Linked DNA regions of Prosthecobacter sp.. Each later gene encodes a partner of the first gene's protein in a complex. Links are inferred from orthologs where the notes say so. Each region holds a gene or a part of one and is shown in the gene's direction. Other genes may lie near its edges.

The links. Proteins that work in one complex are often made in the same cells at the same time.
Region 2: the proteins of mfd (region 1) and uvrA are in contact, whole or in part, in a crystal structure (PDB 4DFC), measured with the Escherichia coli proteins. The link is inferred for Prosthecobacter sp. from one-to-one orthologs.

The regions. Positions count from the first base shown.
Region 1 is NZ_JAXMIH010000008.1:148,309-156,360, forward strand. Bases 1,756-5,495 are described here. They hold mfd (transcription-repair coupling factor), read left to right. Parts: upstream 1,756-2,085; coding sequence 2,086-5,295; downstream 5,296-5,495. Other genes in these bases: U1A53_RS09145 (hypothetical protein), read left to right, coding at 1,756-1,972; U1A53_RS09155 (patatin-like phospholipase family protein), read right to left, coding at 5,296-5,495. In the rest of the region: U1A53_RS09135 (serine/threonine-protein kinase), read right to left, coding at 1-260; U1A53_RS09140 (sigma-70 family RNA polymerase sigma factor), read right to left, coding at 314-1,051; more of U1A53_RS09145, read left to right, coding at 1,265-1,755; more of U1A53_RS09155, read right to left, coding at 5,496-6,138; U1A53_RS09160 (lysylphosphatidylglycerol synthase transmembrane domain-containing protein), read right to left, coding at 6,135-7,145; U1A53_RS09165 (phosphopantetheine-binding protein), read right to left, coding at 7,164-7,418; U1A53_RS09170 (SDR family NAD(P)-dependent oxidoreductase), read right to left, coding at 7,455-8,052. UniProt on the Escherichia coli protein: Couples transcription and DNA repair by recognizing RNA polymerase (RNAP) stalled at DNA lesions. Mediates ATP-dependent release of RNAP and its truncated transcript from the DNA, and recruitment of nucleotide excision repair machinery to the damaged site.
Region 2 is NZ_JAXMIH010000016.1:29,586-35,281, forward strand. What follows is about bases 2,157-5,696. They hold uvrA (excinuclease ABC subunit UvrA), read left to right. Parts: upstream 2,157-2,514; coding sequence 2,515-5,496; downstream 5,497-5,696. Other genes in these bases: U1A53_RS18390 (hypothetical protein), read right to left, coding at 2,157-2,467; U1A53_RS18400 (ABC transporter ATP-binding protein), read left to right, coding at 5,493-5,696. In the rest of the region: U1A53_RS18380 (hypothetical protein), read right to left, coding at 1-88; hisD (histidinol dehydrogenase), read right to left, coding at 85-1,371; more of U1A53_RS18390, read right to left, coding at 1,505-2,156. UniProt on the Escherichia coli protein: The UvrABC repair system catalyzes the recognition and processing of DNA lesions. UvrA is an ATPase and a DNA-binding protein. A damage recognition complex composed of 2 UvrA and 2 UvrB subunits scans DNA for abnormalities.

The DNA.
Region 1 (8,052 bases):
CGGTTCAGGGACTTCTGCCGTGCTTTATAGACCACGCCCATGCCGCCACGACCAAGGCACTCCAGAATTTCGAGCTGCGGGAAGTGCGGAGCTAGTTCCTCCGGCGTTAACGGCGTTTGTGTAGCGACCGGCGCGGCATCCGGCGGCATCGTTTCGGTCGCGAAGTTCAACGCGGCGAGACAACGCGGGCACAAACCTTGCGGCGCATCACTCGGCAGCTCGCAGCCGCATTTGGGGCATGGGGTGGATTCGGAATTCATCGCTTCCACGGGTAGTTCAGGGATTTCGCAGGTCTGTTACAAGCGATTTCCCATCAATCTCCGCCCAGCACCGTCACGATGTGCCGCATTTCCGTTTCCACGTCCTCACCTTCCGCCAGCGTCGCGGCGATGTTTGCGCGAAACAGCTCGCGGAAGCGCTTTCGCAGCCGATGCACCGCCACGCGTGCAGCGCCTTCACTGGAGTTCGTTTTTGCCGCCAGTTCCGCATACGAGATGCTGCCGCGATCCAGTGTGAGGCAGTGTTTCATGGCCTGAAAATCATCCGCTTTGCCTGCGGAGGTGAACTCGGCCTCCAAAGTCGCCAACGTCTGCTCCAGCAGCGTCATGGCCCATCTTCGCTCAAACATCGCATCCGGCGCGAGTTCAGGTTCGTTGGCAAACCGGCGTTCCGCATCTTCTGCGTCGAGCGGCACATGCGTGATGTGCCCGCCGCGTTTCAGCGAGGCATTCTTGTGCCACTCGTTAATCAGGAAGCGCTTCATCGCCACGAGCAGGAAGGTGCGGAAGCGGCCGTGCTCTGGCCCTGCCGCCTGGAGCCAGTCCTTTTCCAGCAATCGCGCAAAAAACTCCTGCGTCAGATCCTGCGCGTCATGCGGCGCATGCCCGTCACGCCGCACATACGCGTAGAGCGGATACCAGTAGGCCCGGCACAGCGTTTCCATCGCCTGTTTCGATTCCGGTGCATTCTCGTGCTTCGCCGCCAGTACGATGGACCACCGCGTGGTCGCGAAAAGCGGTGCTGGCGCTGCGGAGGAGTCGTTTCGAGACATGTGGTGCTGTTTCTTCAAGGAACGCTGCCGCCTGTTACACCGGAATCACACCAACTGCCACGATCCGCGCCTGGGACGCATCGCGCTCGAACAGAGCCTTTCGCCCATCATGTCACGGAATAGTTGAGCCTTGGGCTGAAAATCATTCTTGACGTTGACTGGCAAAAAATACTAGCCTGCGTCCGTTTATCACACCAAATCAAAAAACGCGCCATGAAAACACACCTCCTCGCCAGTCTGTGCCTGATTGCTGCCACCACTCTCTCCGCCCGCGAATTCACCGACCTGCAGGGGCGCAAGCTCGATGCCGAGCTGGTGGCCGTTGCTGGAGGCCAGGCCACTTTGAAGCGTGCCAGTGATGGACGCAGCTTTACCGTCCCGGCCGCCTCCTTCTCGGCGGACGACCAGAAATTCATGAAGGACTGGGCCGATCAAAACGCCAAGTACAATTTTGAAGTGAAGTACACGAAGAAGAAAATGGGCGAGACCAAGCAGAAGCAGGGTGTCGTCACGGTGGAGGATGAGCGTTGGATTTACAAAATCGAGATCAAGAACCGGATGCCCGTGGCTGTCGGTGACCTGCGTGTGGACTACTGGTGTTTCCGCAGAGAAGACGGCGGTACGGGCAAAGGTGGCGCACGCATTGAAACCTCCGGCAGTTCCAAAGTGAGCGCCATTCCTGGCTCCTCAAGCGCCACGGTGGATACGACCGAGATCGTGCTCCACAAAGAAGAGCTCCGAGGTGATTACTACTATATCGGCGGCAACAAGAACCGGCAGGCGGATGGCATGGGCGGCCTCGTGGTGCGCATCTTTGACAAGAATGACCGCGAAGTACACAAATACGCCACCAAGGACGACCTCCTAGCCGCAGCCGTGGGCAAACCGAGTGCGAATGGCTCCAGCACGAACAACAAATAGCCGCGCTTCTTCGCGATTGATCTTTCCAGCATTATCCGCTGATTGCAGCGCCGGGTGTCACCACCCGGCGCTTTGTTTTGGATCCCGTCAAGCGTGCCCCCAAACCCCGCGGCGTGAAGAAGGCTGCGAATCGTCAACCACCACCCCCGTCCGGGCGTGCGCGGGGGGATGCGCTCGGCCTCGTGGATATGACACTGGCTGTGGCGGAGTTTCAGCGCAGGCTGGGTGAGGAAAAACTTGTTCTGGATCATGTGACGCCGCAGGCCTTCGGCTTTGCGGCTGCGTTGATGGTGCGGCATGCGGAAAAGGCGCACCCTGGCCGCCGCGTGTGGATTCTCTGCGCGGATGTGAAGACGCAGGATCATGTGCATGCCGAGCTCGGTGTGTGGCAGTGCCCGGCGTTATATTTTCCGCGTCTCGGGCATGTCGTGAATGACGCTCTGGCAGATCCCGAACTGCTGGCGGAGCGTGCGGGGGTGCTGGGGCGCATGATGGAGGGCGATTCGCCTGTGATGGTGTTGTGCGCCGACAGTCTCGACGAGCAGGTGCCTGCGCTGGCGGAGATCGAGACGCAGCGCCAGACGCTGGAGGTCGGTGCCAAGCTCGATGTGGAGGCGCTGCTACGTCAATTGGGTGAGGCTGGTTACGAACGTGTGCCTGTGGTGACCGAACGCGGTCAATTCGCCCGGCGCGGCGGCATCGTGGATTTTTTCACCTGGCAGGCGGAGGAGCCACTGCGGCTGGAGTTTTTCGATGACGAGATCGAATCCATCCGTGCCTTTGACCTGCACAATCAATCCTCCATCAAGCGTCTCGACCGTGTGGGGGTGATGGTGCAGATGAATGAGAATGCGGAGGATGCGGCGCTGGTGCGCGAGCATCTGCGGCAGGACGATTTCATCGTCACCATCGACTGCGAGGGCGATGTGACGGTGCATGCGAGCATTCTCAGCTCCGCCGCGCCAGTGGAGGGGCTGGAGGACTTCTCCACGGCGATTCACGAGAATCCGCTCGGCGTCTTCGATGCGTCTGATTTCGTTCTGCATGAAGCGAGGCGAGAGCATTTCTCCCGGCAGATTCGCGAATGGCACGAGGCGGGCTGGCGCTCGGTGATTTTCTTCCACAACGAGGCTGAGCGTGAGCGTTTCGCCGAGTTGCAAAGCGGGCTGCCGTCCTCGTTGGAGACAAAGCTGGGCCTGCTCTATCGCGGTTTCACTGTTCCAGCGGTAAAACTGGCCGTCCTGACCGGCGCGGAGATTTTTGGAAGGCATCAGCAGATCCGCCGCGTGCGTGGCTCGAAGTTGGATGAGGCCGAGGTGCTGCGCAAAGCGCGGGATGTCATGCGCGATCTGCGTGAAGGCGACACCGTGGTGCATTCGGAGCACGGTGTGGCGCGCTACGGCGGTGTCGAAGTGCGTGATTCGGGCAAGCGGGAGGAAGTGCTCGTGCTGCATTACGCGGATAGTGCGAAGCTGTTTGTGCCGGTGGCGCATGCGCACATGGTCACGCGTTACGTGGGTGTCGGCGGCAAGGCGCCGGCCTTGAGCAAGCTCAGCGAGGCACGCTGGCAGAAGACGCGCAAGAACGCGGAGAAGAGCGTGGAAGATTTCGCCGCACGCATGCTCAGCGTGGCGGCGGAGCGGCAGACGCTGAAGGCGTACTCGCATCCGCCGGACACGAAATGGCAGGTCGAGTTCGAGGAATCATTCCTCTACCGCGAAACACCGGACCAGCTCCACTGCGCGGAGGAGATCAAACGCGACATGGAGGCGGAGAAGCCGATGGACCGCCTGCTGTGCGCCGATGTCGGCTTTGGCAAGACGGAAGTGGCGATCCGTGCCGCGTTCAAAGCTGTGATGGGCGGTCGTCAGGTGGCGATCCTCGTGCCCACAACCGTGCTGGCCCGCCAGCACACGGAAAACATCCGCCAGCGCATGAGCGAGTTCCCCGTGACCGTGGAAATGCTCTGCCGTCTCACACCGGCCAACCGCGAACGCGAAATTGTGCGCGGAATCGCCGAAGGCACGGTCGATATCGTCATCGGCACGCATCGTGTGATCTCCAAAGACGTTCAGTTCAAGAACCTGGGCCTCGCGGTGATCGACGAGGAGCAGCGCTTCGGTGTGAAGCACAAGGAGCGATTCAAAGACCTGTTCCGCCTCGTCGATGTGCTCACGCTCAGCGCCACGCCGATTCCACGCACGCTGTATCTCGCTCTCATGGGCATGCGTGACATGAGCACCATCGAGACGCCGCCGCCGAACAAGCAGGCCGTGCAGACAATGATCTGTCCGTATGACGACCGTATCATTAAAGAGGCCGTCGAGATCGAAATCGACCGCGGCGGGCAGGTTTTCTTCCTTCACAACCGTGTGATGACCATCGAGAAGACGGCACAACGCATTCGCGAGCTGTGTCCGCGCGCGCGCGTGATCGTCGGCCACGGCCAGATGCACGAGGAGATGCTCGAAGACGTGATGCACACCTTTGTTGATGGCGACGCGGATGTGCTCGTCTGCACCACCATCATCGAGAGCGGCGTCGATATCCCGAACGCGAACACGATCATCATCGACCGCGCGGATCGCTTCGGCCTGGCCGATTTGTATCAGCTTCGCGGTCGTGTGGGCCGTGGCGGTGTTCAAGCACACGCCTATTTGCTTCTTCCACGCGACGCCGTGACCGCGGGTGATGCGCGCAAGCGTGTGAACGCGATCAAGCAATACGCCGGCCTTGGTAGCGGCTTCAAGATCGCGTTGCGTGACCTGGAGATTCGAGGTGCGGGCAATCTGCTCGGCACCGAGCAGAGCGGGCACATCGCCGCCGTCGGATTTGATCTGTACTGCCAGATGCTCAAGCAAAGCGTTGCTCGCATGCAGGGACGCCGCGTGGCGCGTCCTGTCGAGGTCGGCCTGCGCGCTGATTTCCTCGTGATGAGCGAGGCCTTGATGCTCCAGGCCGAAAAAACGGCTACGCCCGCCTTCCTGCCTTCATCCTTCATCGAGGATCTCAAACTGCGCATCACCGCGTATCGCCAGCTTGGCGAGATCATGACGCGCAAAGAACTCGACGAGCTCGAAGCGCAATGGCGCGATCAGTTTGGCGAAAAACTGCCCCACGCCGTGCAGAACCTCCTCACCTGCGCCTCCATGCGCCTCGCCGCCGCGCACGCCGGCATCAGCGAGATCGAAATCAAGGACCGCAAGCTCATGCTCACGCGCAACGGCAAGTTCGTCATGATCCAGGGCAAGTTTCCGCGCCTCAGTGCCAAGGAAGGCCACAAGCAGCTCGCCGAAACGCTGGCGATGCTGCGCACGCTTTAATCAGAGGAGTTGGGACAGCTCCGTGTCGAACAGCTTCTGCGCCGTGTCCTCGCCCAACTGGTAGCAGTTTTTCAATCGACCCGGAAACAGCGGTGACGGGCGTGGATGCGTGGTGGTGATGAGCGTGAGCTTCTTGCCGTGCAGGCGGGCAAGCTCGATGCGGTCGGCCAGGATTTGACGGGTCATGGACTCATGGGAGGCGGCAATGGTGTCAAGCAGACGCCCGGGGAGCATCAGTGGAGGCTTTCCCTGAGGCTGTGTGATGCGGTGCATGACGATGTGATCGATGGATTCATCTTTGAACCACGGATCGACCGGTGTTTCATGGGCCACGCCGCCGTCAGTACACATGCGACCATCGAACTCCAACGGAGAAAAAAGCATGGGCACACATGAGCTGGCGGCCATGGCGGTGGCGAGCGGTCCGCGGCTGGCGAAGAGGGTCTCGTTCTTGGAGAGGTCGCTGAGGGTGATCATGAGCTTCGGATCGGTGAGCGATTCGATGCTTCGCGTGCCGACGAGCGATTCAAAATGGGCGATGGCGCCTTTGGGATCGAGAAAGCCGGGATGGCGATGCTTGAACACATTCACGAACTGATGCCAGATCCATTTGGTGCGGCTGGCAAAGGCGAGATACAGACGCGGGCTGAGCACCGTCTGCCGGATCGCCTCCTGCTCCAGTCCTGCGGCATACAGGCCGCTGGTGATCGCGCCTGCGGAAGCCCCTGCCAGGGCGACAGGACGCACCCCGAGAGCATGGAGACGCGCCATGAACCCCGCATGCGTGGCGTAGCCCATGAAGGACGCGCCGAGTGAGATGGCGATGCGCGGTGGTGAACTCATGCAGTTCGCGCCTCAGGTGCGATGATTTGCGTGTGCTTGGAACGCAGGAACAGCACTCCACCCACGACTCCCCAGAACAGATTGAACATCCAGCCGGCGAGCGAGGCGGAAATGCCCACCGCTTCGGGCACGCCCGCCAGTCCTGCGAGCAGCGCCTCGAAGGTGCGCTCGCGCACACCGAGGCCCGAGATGGAGACCGGCAACGACGCGGCCGCGTCCACAATCGGCATCGCGGTGAGCACATCGAGAAGCGGAGCCGCGCCTCCGACGGCACGCAGGCCGCAGTAGAAGCTCATGAAAAACGCCACATGCATGCCGGTGGAAACCACCGTGGCGGAGAGCATGCGCCGCCAGAGCAGCGTGAAGACCTCGTTCACCTGCCCCATGCGGGTGAGGATGCGGGCAAACTTGGGATGGCCGAACGTGCGGGGGAAGGTGCGTTTTCCCCAGGCGAGCACGTTTGGTTTGAAGGAAATCCACGTGAGCGCCATCCCGCCGACCCCACCGCCGACATACATGCCATAGCCCGTGAAAAGCAGCCGCACATCCTGGCCGAACTCCTGCCAGCGTGAATGCACCGCCAGCATGCAACCGAGAAAGAGCAGCGCCACAGAGACCAGCCCCGCGAGATGATCCAGCACCAGCGACACGCTCACCGGTATCGCTTTTCCCGGCAGACGCCGCGAGAGAGACATGATCTTGTAAGTGTCCCCGCCGACCACGCCGACGGAGCTGATGTTGAAAAAGGCGCTGACGATCTCCGCGCGCAAGACCATGCCAAACGGCAGATGCGGTACCAGGCCGCGCAGGAGAATGTGCCAGCGCGTGGCGGTCAGAAAGAGCGAAAGGAACGCGAACACGATCCCGGCGAGCATCCACGGCCAGTTTGTCAGCAGGGCGCGAAAACGCGGCGCTATGTCGGCGATGAGATCATGCTCGCGAAACAACAGCGCGAGCAGCACGCCGCTGATGAGCAGACGAAGGGAGATGGAGATCAGGCGTTTCAAAAAGCTGGGGCAGGGAAATCAGGCCGCCGCTTTCTGGTCCACGGCCTCGGCGATCGTGTTCACACTGTGCAGGATGCGCTTCGCCTGCTCCTGGTCGGCCATTTTGAAACCGAAGTGCTTCTCGATCATCACCACGAGCTGAAGGGCATCCACGGAGTCCAACCCGACTCCCGCAGGGCCGAAGAGCGGGGTGTCATCGCCGATGTCATCTGCCGACATGTCGAGCATCAGCTCGCTGATCATGAGTTCCTTGAGGCGCTGGCGGGTGGGCATGCTGGGGATTACGTTTTGGGAGGCGACGGGGAGAGCTTAAAGCATGCCGCCGTCGATTTTGAGGCTTGTTCCAGTGATATAGCTCGCCTCTGCGCTGGCAAGAAAGAAAACCGCCGCCGCCACCTCGGCAGGTTTCGCAAAACGGCGCATCGGGAGCTGCATTTTGAGCGCTTTCAGGTGCTCCGGCGTCCAGTCGGCGGGCAGGCCCCCCTCAATGTAGCCTGGGCAGACCGCGTTCACCGTGATGCCCATGCGGGCGGATTCCTTCGCCAAACTTTGCGTCAGGCCGATCACACCTGCCTTCGCCGCCGCGTAGTTTGTCTGCCCGGCAGGTGAGGAGATGGCGCTGAGCGAGGCGATGTTGACGATGCGCCCCTGCCGCTGGCGCATCATCCCCGGCAGCACCGCCTGGCAGCCGTGAAAGACCGCGTTCAGGTTCGCATCCAGCACGCGCGACCATTGATCTTGCGACATGTTCGCCAGCAGCGCGTCTTCGTGGAAGCCGGCGTTGTTGATCAAAACGCCGAGCGGCGCTCCTTTGCCCTCGATTTCTGTCAGGGCAGCCTGCCACGCTTCCGGTGAGGTGATTTCGAGCGTGATCAGATCCGTACGTCCCGGAAATCGCCCGGCAAGC
Region 2 (5,696 bases), on another replicon or contig:
GTGCTACAGCGGCCTTTGGTTGCGGTTTTGTCTCCTCTTTGCCACAAGAGACGAGAAGCAGTCCGACGATAATGACGATGGATTTCATGAGCAGCGGATGGAAACGGAACGCCCATGCGCGTCGAGTCCTTCGACCTGACTGAAGGCGCGGACAATAGACTCGGATTTGACGCAGCTTTCACGATCCAGACGGATGATACTGGTGCGACGCTGGAACATGTCGGCAGTGATACCGGGGAAGGATTTGCCGGAACCGCCAGTGGGCAGCGTGTGACTGGGGCCAGCGAGGAAATCGCCGACAGCGACGGGTGAGTGATTGCCGAGGAAGATCGCTCCAGCGGTGCGGATGAGCGGCAGGATGGCATCTTCTCGCGTGGTGATGAGCGTGAGATGCTCCGGCGCAAAATCATTCACAAGACGTGCGCCTTCTTCCAAACTCGGCACGAGCATGCAAAACGCGCCTTTTTCGAGCACAGGGGCAAGCTGGACCTGCCGGCTGAGAGTTTTCGACTGCGAATCGACTTCAGCGACGACGGCATCGAGTAAGGTTGCGTCATCGGTGATGAATCCGGCCATGCTGTCCTTGCCGTGCTCGGCCTGGGCGAGGATGTCTGCGGCGATGAAGGCCGGATTGCCGGATTTATCGGCGAGAATGAGCACTTCGCTGGGTCCGGGGAGTAGGTCTATGGAAACGACGCCAAAGGCTTGGCGCTTGGCCTCGACGACATAGCTGTTGCCTGGGCCGAAGATTTTGGTGACAGGGCGAATCGTCTCCGTGCCGAAAGCCAGCGCAGCGATGGCCTGCGAACCGCCAACTTTATAGACCTCGGTGGCTCCAGCGAGTTTGAGCGCCGCGAGCAAACCGGGATTGACTGTGCCATCGCGACCGCAAGGCGTGCAGACGACGATCTCAGGCACACCGGCTGCTGCGGCGAAGGTGACCGTCATGATGGAGGTCGAAACCAGCGGTGCGGTGCCACCGGGCACATAGCAACCGACACGCTCGAAGGGATGGAAGACTTCGCCGACATCGGCTCCCTGCTCGTTCTTGTAGCTCCAGGCCTGGCGCATGCTGCGTTTGGCGAAGGCCATGACATTGCGATGCGAGGCTTCGAGCGCGGAGCGCAGCGTGGCATCGGCGGCGTTCCAGGCGGCATCGAGTTCGGACTGTGGGACACGCATCTGCGCGGCTGTGAGTTTGGCACCGTCGAATTTTTCGGTGAGTTCGAGCACGGCGGCATCGCCACGCTCACGCACGGCCTTGATGACGCCTGACACGACTTCACGCACGGCATCGCTGGCCTCGGCACGACGGTTGAGCGCGGCGGCGGCGCTGGCGTAGTCTGGATCTGTGGGGCGGATGACTTTCATTCGGAGGTTTTACGTGCCAAGCGCTGCAATGACGTCAAGGAAGGAAGATGCGTGCTGCTTCGACAAAAAATGCGGGCATCGCTGCCCGCATGGTTCTGAAGGGATCAGGATGATCCCTCTCCTGACACTGTGTTTACGGCACCACTTCACCAGAACCGGTGTACACCCACTTCTCGACCTTGCCGTTCTTGATGCGGGCCTGGGCCTCGGTCTCGAACTTGCCGAACATGGTCTGGGTCTCGTATTTGACGTTCACGGTCCAGTAGTCGTTGCCGTCGATTTTTTCCTGCGCTGGATCGCCCCAGGACTTGACGTTGTCAGGCTTCACCTCGGTGACTTCGCCGGCTTTCATGCTGGCGACGAGCAGCGGGTAGGTGCCGTCGGCGTCCTTGACTGGCTTGTCGTTGCTGCTGCCACCGCCACCGCCTTTGGTGGCGGCAACAGGCGCGTTCTTGGCACGTTCCGCTGCGGCGAGCTTGTACTCATGCGCCTTGCGGGCATTTTCGGTGCTGGTTATTTTCACCTGCTCATAGGCGGCGATGAAGACGTCTTTGAAATCGGTGTCTTCCATGGGCACCTGACCGCGCATGGGTGAGTTTTCGGAAGCGCCGACGATGAGATTCGGTCCTTCCTGGCCCATGACGAAGATTTTGGCCCCGGCCTTGAAGGTAGTTGCGGCGGTGGCCTTACCCATCTGCATCTTGAGCTCGAGGTCTTTCTTCATCGTGACCTGCTTGGGCTTGGCAAAGAAGCCTTTCGGCACGGCGGCCCAGTTCTGCGTGAGCTCATCCACTGGCGGGAAGACGGGGGCCACGAAGGCATTCGGGTCCACCGGCGGTGGCTCGGGGATCTTGGGCATTTCGGGCTTCGGCTCGGGTTTCATCTCCGGCTTCGGCTCGGGCTTGGGCGCTATCACGACCACTGGCTCTGGTTTGACGACCGGCTTCGGTGCCGGAACGACAGCGATTTCCTTCTTCGGCTCCACCTTGGGCACATGCTTCGTGAACTTCATGGCCTCGGAGAAGGGCGGATACACGTACTCGTAGGAGACGTAGCCGACGGCGATGGCGAGAATGATGACAATGAGAGGTTTCATGACGGTGGGGAGTCTAGGGGAGAGGCCGGGGATAATCAACCGCCCTCATGCACCATTCTGGAAACGGACGTGCCGGGGGATTTCTTGGGCTTGATCTCCCCTGCCCCACGCGGCTTGTGTGGCGCATGCCAGAAGACGTGATCCGCGTGCGTGGCGCACGGCAGCACAATCTCCAGAATATCGACGTGGACATCCCACGGCATAAGCTCGTGGTGCTCACGGGCGTGAGCGGCAGCGGGAAGTCATCCCTGGCCTTCGACACCCTGTTTGCGGAAGGCCAGCGGCGCTATGTGCAGAGCCTTTCCGCCTACGCGCGGCAGTTTCTCGACCAAATGCAGAAGCCGGACGTGGATTTCATCGAGGGGCTGTCCCCGGCGGTCGCCATCGAGCAGGTTCACTCGAATCCGAACCCGCGCAGCACCATCGCCACGGTGACGGAAATCTACGACTACCTCCGCGTGCTCTACGCCGTGGCCGGGCAGCCGCATGACCCGCAAACCGGCGAAAAACTCCTGCGCAGCACGCCGCCGGAGATCGCGGACAAGGTGTTAGCGCTTGGTGAAGGCACTCGCGTCATGGTACTCTCGCCGCAACCTCCGGCGAATGGCGAGGACACGCACACGCTGTTTGAAAAACTCAAACGCCAGGGCTTTGTACGCGTGCGCTTGAACGGCGAGATCGTGGAGCTGGAAGATTCGCTCAAACTGGCAGCCAACGAGCAACAACAGGTGCAGATCGTCATCGATCGCCTCGTCGTGCGTGCGGATTCACGCCAGCGGCTCATGGAGGCCATCGAAAGCTCGCTGCACTGGAACGAGCACGAGGTGCAGTTCCTCGTGAACCTCGACGGCAGCGACGAAATTCTCAGCTACACCACTGAGTTCGCGAATCCACGCACCGGCTACGTCATCGAGCGCCTCACGCCGCAGCATTTCTCCTTCAACACGCATCTCGGGGCCTGCCCCACCTGCGAAGGCACCGGCATGACGCCGACACCAGATGCGGCGCTGCTGGTGCCTGATGAATCCAAATCGCTCGCCGATGGCGCGATCAAGGCGTGGTGGGCACGGCATCCGAAAGTGCGCATCGTTTTCAATCAAAGCGTGGAAGCACTGGCGAAGCACTTCGGCGCTGCGATGGACGTTCCCTTCCAAACTCTGCCGCAGGCATTCAAAGATGCCCTGTTTCACGGCACCGGTGAAGTCGCCATCGCCACCGGTTGGAAGAAGTCTGACAACACCCGCAGTATGGCGAAGCCGTTTGAAGGCCTGCTGCCCGAAATCGCCCGTCTCTATCAAAGCGCCGAAAGCGACGCCCTCCGAGCCGCCCTCACGCGGCTCATGAATCCACATGCGTGTGCGACGTGCGAAGGCAAGCGGCTCAAACCGCAGTCGCTGGCGGTCAGATTGAGCTCCCAAACAAAGGAACTCAACATCCACGAGTTCACCTCGCTGCAAATCCGCGATGCACTCGGCTGGATGCGCGAATTAGAAGTCACCGAGCAGCAGAAAGCCTATGTGGGCGAGTTGCAGCGCGAAATCGTGAAGCGCATCGAGTTCCTGGAGCAGGTCGGATTGGGTTATCTCACGTTGAATCGCGAGAGCGGCACGCTTTCCGGCGGTGAAATGCAACGCATTCGGCTCGCATCACAGATCGGGGCCGGACTCGCCGGTGTGCTGTATGTGCTGGATGAACCGAGCATCGGCCTGCATCCCAGCGACAATGAACGCCTGATCCAAACGCTTCTGCGCCTGCGCGACCTCGGCAACACCGTGCTCGTCGTCGAGCACGACGAGGCCACGATGCGTGCCGCCGATCACATCATCGAACTCGGCCCCGCCGCCGGCCCGCACGGCGGCAAACTCGTGGCCCAAGGCACACCCGCTGAGATCGCGGCAAATCAGAATTCGATCACCGGCGCTTACTTGAGCGGCAAAACGCGCATTCAAGCCACCGCACTGCCGCAAACCCTCTTAACCGAGAACCAAGGACCAAGAACCAAGAACTCATTAACGATTCACGGCGCCACCGAGCACAACCTCCTCAACGTCACCGCCGCCTTCCCGCTCGGCAGCTTCACCTGCGTCACCGGGCCGTCCGGCAGCGGCAAATCGACCTTGGTGGACGACATCCTCATGCGGGCGCTGCGCCGCCATTTCTACGACGCCAAAGACATCCCCGGCAAACACGAGCGCATCACTGGCCTCGAATATCTCGACAAAGTCGTCGTCATCGACCAGTCGCCCATCGGCCGCAGTCCGCGCTCGAATCCCGCCACTTACACCGGCGCGTTCGGCCCCATCCGTGAACTCTTCGCACAACTCCCGCTCGCCCGCGTGCGTGGTTACGATGCCGGACGCTTCAGCTTCAACACACCTGGTGGCCGCTGTGAAAAATGTGAAGGCGACGGCGTCATCAAGATCGACATGCACTTCCTCGCCGACGTTTACGTCACCTGCGAGTCCTGCAAAGGCCGCCGTTACGGCGCGGAAACGCTGGAGGTCACCTTCAAAGGCAAAAACATCGCCGATGTGCTCGAAATGACCGTCAGCGAAGCCGCACGCTTCTTTGAGCGCAACAACGCCATCGCCCCGAAACTACGCACGCTTGAGGACACCGGCCTCGGTTACATCAAACTCGGTCAAAGCGGTGCCTCTCTCTCTGGCGGCGAGGCCCAGCGCATCAAGCTCAGCGCCGAACTCGCCAAACGCAGCACCGGTCGCACACTCTACGTCCTCGACGAACCCACCACCGGCCTGCACAGCGCCGACATCCAGACGCTGCTCGGCGTCCTGCTGCGCCTGCGCGATGCCGGCAACACCCTCATCGTTATCGAACACCACCTCGACGTCATCCGCTGCGCCGACTGGATCATCGACCTCGGCCCCGGCGGCGGCACCGAAGGCGGCCACATCCTCGCCACGGGCACTCCGAAGGAGATTGCAGCGAACGAAAGCAGCGTGACTGGCAGGTTTCTCCAAACTCATGCAGAGACGTATGTCCCAACGCCTGGCGGCAACAATTCATGAACAACGGCGAAAATCACCAACTCGCGGCCCATGTGAAGGGCATCTCCAAAAGCTTTGGGGACGGCGGTTCACGGTTGCAGGTCTTGAAGGAGATCGATCTGGAGGTGCGACGCGGCGACATCACCATGCTGGTGGGGCCGTCGGGATGTGGCAAGACGACGCTCATCAGCATCATCGCAGGCACCTTGGTGGCGGATGAA